2 regions of the Metabacillus mesotrionivorans genome follow, and region 2 is predicted to be linked to the other one. Evidence: a T-box and tRNA genes for the amino acid it is inferred to sense, from the RefSeq annotation. Region 2 holds a T-box; the other holds one or more tRNA genes.

Region 1 (2,401 bases), on a different contig from region 2:
CAGAAGCGACCTTTGAAAGGACATCTTCATCTTTTACTTTGTGTGTTTTCTCTTCGAGCGTGCCTTTTGCAAGAAGCTTTACGCCTTCCTGTGCCGTCAGCATCTCTTCAGGAGAAATTTTTTCCTCTGAAATTGAAACTTTTCCCGAGAATGAAACGTCTAGTATACGAGATTCATTTTCTTTTAATGGCTGAAGCGGCTGTGGGGACTGCTTCATTTTCTCGGCCTGTTCTACCTGTTCAGCCGGAACGTACTTGGCTTTGTAAGCTTTTAGAACTCTCTCTGCTTCATCTTTGTTCTTGAAGTAGCCGACAGTCTGATTATCTATTTTAAGTAAAGCTGCGTCTGCTGCTACATTAAGCTCTTCTTTAAGCTTGGCAAGAGTTTCCTCGTTGCTTGCAGCAGGACGGAACATTTGCTCAGGGATTACTTCCATCTCTTCAACCGTTAATTGATAATCTTTATACTCTTTTTTGGCCTCTTCAATCTTTTGCTTTGAAAGGTCATCAATTAACTGCTGACTGTCTACCGTTCCTATTCTTTCGCCGTCCAGATAAATATGGTAAACGGTCTCAAGATTTTCCTCTGCAGAAGCATTCATGCCGAATGTCATGGCGCCTGCAAAAGTCAGACCGAATAATGCCTTCTTTATAGTGCTGTTTGTATGCTTCACGTTGTTTCCAACGAATCCAGTTATGCGCTTAAACACGATACAATTTCCTCCCAATTGACCACTGATCAGTACTTTATCTATCATCTATATAAGCCTATAGTGCTATGTTTGCGGATTTCTTTTTTAGCCACTCTACTAACCTACCATATTATCAGACTATTACCTAGCCATTTTCAAAAATGTAACATTTCTGTATTATTGATGTCATATTTTAGATTTTGATGTAAAAATTTGCACTTTTATGTAACGGTTATGCGACTATAGGCATAACAAAAAAGACATGCATCCGATTAAGGATCATGTCTTTTTTGTCGTGTTCGTATCGGTGTCCAGCTCCAGCACCCAACTCCTCTGCCAGAACAAACTGCCCCAAAAAGTCAAACCCGGACTTTTCGGTTCAGTTCTTATCTGGCTTTCGGAGCTAAACGGGTGCTTCCGCTTTTCGATGTAGTGGCTTGGGACGGAATCGAACCGCCGACACAAGGATTTTCAGTCCTTTGCTCTACCGACTGAGCTACCAAGCCGAAGTATGTATGGATCAGCGATTATCTGCCGACCTAAATTATTATAGTTCAATAACAGCTCAAACACAAGACTATTTTAAAAATAATTAAAAAATCGAAAGGGACGGATCCCTTTCGATTCAATGGCTTAGCTGTATACGCTTCTTACAACGTTTGTCTGCGTTCTGTCAGGACCGACAGAGAAGACGGAAAGCGGAATGCCAGTAAGCTGCGATACGCGCTCGATGTAGTTGCGTGCGTTCTGCGGAAGTTCTCCGAGGTCGCGTACGCCTGTGATGTCTTCTGTCCAGCCTGGAAGCTCTTCGTATACCGGCTCGCATTCAGCAAGGACTTTAAGGCTTGCAGGGAATGATTCCATGATTTCGCCTTTGTATTTGTATGCTGTACAGATTTTCAGTGTTTCAATGCCTGTCAGAACGTCAATTGAGTTAAGGGACAGGTCTGTGATTCCGCTGACGCGGCGTGCGTGGCGGACAACGACGCTGTCAAACCAGCCGACACGGCGCGCGCGGCCTGTTGTTGTTCCGTACTCGCGTCCGACTTCACGGATCTGGTGGCCGATTTCGTTATCAAGTTCTGTCGGGAACGGACCGTCTCCAACACGTGTTGTGTAGGCTTTGGATACGCCGACAACGTGGTTGATTTTCGTCGGGCCGACGCCTGAACCGATCGTTACGCCGCCTGCAACAGGGTTTGATGATGTAACAAACGGATATGTTCCCTGGTCGATATCAAGCATAACGCCCTGTGCACCTTCAAACAGCACGCGTCTGCCGCCGTCAAGAGCATCGTTCAGTACAACGGCTGTATCGCAGACGTATTGTTTGAACTGCTGGCCGTACTCATAGTACTCATCAAGAATTTCTTCCATTGTGAAGCCTTCTGTTTCATAGTACTTTTCAAGCATGCGGTTCTTTTCTTCAAGGTTGCGTGCAAGCTTTTCTTCAAATGCTTCACGGTCAAGGAGGTCAGCAATACGGATGCCGACACGCGCTGCTTTGTCCATATAAGCAGGTCCGATTCCTTTTTTTGTTGTGCCGATTTTGTTCGCGCCTTTGCGCTCTTCTTCTACTTCATCAAGTTTAAGGTGGTAAGGCAGAATAACGTGTGCGCGGTTGCTGATGCGCAGGTTGTCCGTGCTGACACCGCGGTCGTGAAGATATTTAAGCTCCGTCATAAGAGCTTTAGGATCAACGACCATTCC
Region 2 (2,401 bases):
CTGCAGCCATTTATAGGAAACAAACATTTGGAACCCTCCTTTTATGCTCTTTTAAATTGTTTCAGAAAACGCATGTCGTTCGTGTAAAAATGACGGATGTCATCGATGCCGTATTTCAGCATGGCAATTCGCTCCGGTCCCATACCAAAAGCAAATCCGCTGTATTTCTTTGAATCAAACCCGGCCATCTCAAGCACATTCGGATGAACCATTCCTGCACCGAGAATTTCAATCCAGCCAGTCTTTTTGCAAACACTGCAGCCTTTGCCGCCGCACACGAAGCATGAAACATCGACTTCAACTGAAGGCTCTGTAAACGGGAAAAAGCTTGGGCGCAGACGGATTTCGCGCTCTTCGCCGAACATCTTTTTAGCAAAAGCCTCAAGTGTTCCTTTCAGATCACTCATGCTGATGTTCTCGTCAATGACAAGTCCCTCAATTTGCGTGAACTGGTGTGAATGTGTCGCATCATCATTATCTCGGCGGTATACTTTGCCCGGACAAATGATTTTCACTGGTCCCTGACCTTTGTATTTCTGCATCGTTCTTGCCTGAACAGGTGACGTATGAGTACGAAGCAGCGTTTCTTCCGTTATGTAGAAAGAATCCTGCATATCACGCGCCGGGTGTCCTTTTGGAAGATTCAGCGCTTCAAAGTTGAAATAATCCGTCTCTACCTCAGGGCCTTCTTCTACGGAATAACCCATGTTAAGGAAAAGGTCTTCGATTTCCTCAATGACAGACGTAATCGGATGATGATTGCCCGTGCGTACAGGACGCCCCGGAAGTGTCACATCGATCGTTTCAGCTGCAAGCTTCTCTTCAACTGCCGCTTCCTCAAGTCCTTCCTGTTTAGCCGAAATGCTTGTGGCAATGCTCTCGCGCACCTCGTTGGCCAAAGCTCCCATCAGCGGGCGCTCTTCTGCAGAAAGTTTGCCCATCCCGCGAAGAACTTCTGTAATTGGCCCTTTTTTACCCAAATATGATACACGGATCTCATTCAGGCTCTTTAAATCATTTGCTGCCTGAATTTTTTCAAGCGCTTCAAGCTGAAGCTGTTTTAATTGCTCCTGCATCGTTTTTTCCTCCTTTTATTTCAGATGATTCCTGATTTTTTTTGAACAAAATAAAAAACCCGTCCAAAAAAGGGACGAGTTGACAGTCGCGGTACCACCCTTGTTAACAGCAAAAAAACATGCTGTTCACTTCGTTCATAAATAACGGATAGGATCCGGAGCACCTTTACACCCGGGATTTTTCCGGATGGTCCTGGTGTCAGCTAAAGAGGTGAATTCATCTGCTGCTGTCAAAAAAATGCTCACAGTCACCGGCATTTTCTCCCTGATTGACGCTTTCGCAGACTACTCTTCTCTGTCAACGCTGTTCATGGTATGTAACTGTCTTTTATTATAATGAATTCATGATGGCGATGCAACCACGCTTTTGCCTATTTCACAAGGTGATACATCAGGATCCCGGCAGCAACTCCGGCGTTTAAGGATTCAGCTTTTCCAAGAATCGGGATGTACAGGTTCTGGTCGGTAAGGGACAGCCATTCCTCCCTTACCCCGCTGCCTTCATTGCCGATAAGCAGGGCAAAATGTCCGGAGGTTTCTGCTTTTCTGTAATCGGATCCGTTCTGCAGGGAGGTTCCGTAAATGGACACTTCATTCTGCTTCAGTTCTGAAATGGCTTCATCTATTTTTTTTCTTACAACCGGTATATGGAAAATGGAGCCCTGTGAGGAGCGCACTGCTTTTGAGTTATACGGATCAACTGTCCCATCCCCGAGAATGACGCCGTCAAGACCTGCTGCATCGGCAGTCCGGATAATGGTTCCAAGGTTCCCCGGATCCTGAAGCGCATCAATCAGAATGACTTTTTTCCATGTGCTTATGCTTCCGCTGTCCTTCTGGATGCAAACGGCTGCAGCACCCTGGGGGGTTTCTGTTTCGGAAATGGCTTTCAAGATTTCTTTTGTTACGTAAATGATGGACAGACTGTCTAGATCCCAGTGTTTTGGGATGGCTGTTTCTTCTGACAGGATCAGTTCTTTTATATCTGATTTATTTTTGATGGCTTCTTCCACGAGATGCATGCCTTCTATTAAAAATGTGCCTGATGCATCACGTTCTTTTTTTGTGTGAAGTTTGCGCCATTGTTTAACTTTTTGATTTTGTACGGATTCAATTCGCTTCAATTGTCCTGCTCCTTTTGCTGTTGGGTTTTCCTGCCCATTTTTTTCTTTTGTTTTTATCACAAGCTTTAGAAGAACTTCTGGTTCTAAACTTATACCCGTTCCTTTCCGCCCCAGGAACTTACTTCTCATGCTAAAGAGGACGCGGGCTCATTCCCCTCTTTTTTATTTTTCGGCTGTTTTTATGCTGAATATAAATCTCAA

Evidence for each region. The T-box of region 2 lies ahead of pheS (phenylalanine--tRNA ligase subunit alpha). A T-box ahead of a tRNA ligase gene usually reads a tRNA of that ligase, here a tRNA-Phe.
Region 1: it has a tRNA-Phe gene. The T-box ahead of pheS (phenylalanine--tRNA ligase subunit alpha) is inferred to sense a tRNA for this amino acid. The anticodon was not compared.

The regions. Positions count from the first base shown of each region.
Region 1 covers NZ_JBQMFF010000005.1:34,060-36,460, reverse strand. Annotated here, with positions in the region: gene ACTSEZ_RS14430 (peptidoglycan DD-metalloendopeptidase family protein) at 1-709, opposite strand, end outside; tRNA gene ACTSEZ_RS14425 (tRNA-Phe) at 1,125-1,197, opposite strand; gene ACTSEZ_RS14420 (adenylosuccinate synthase) at 1,325-2,401, opposite strand, start outside.
Region 2 covers NZ_JBQMFF010000004.1:222,200-224,600, reverse strand. Annotated here, with positions in the region: gene pheT (phenylalanine--tRNA ligase subunit beta) at 1-27, opposite strand, end outside; gene pheS (phenylalanine--tRNA ligase subunit alpha) at 42-1,076, opposite strand; T-box leader at 1,144-1,387, opposite strand; gene ACTSEZ_RS13365 (TrmH family RNA methyltransferase) at 1,448-2,200, opposite strand.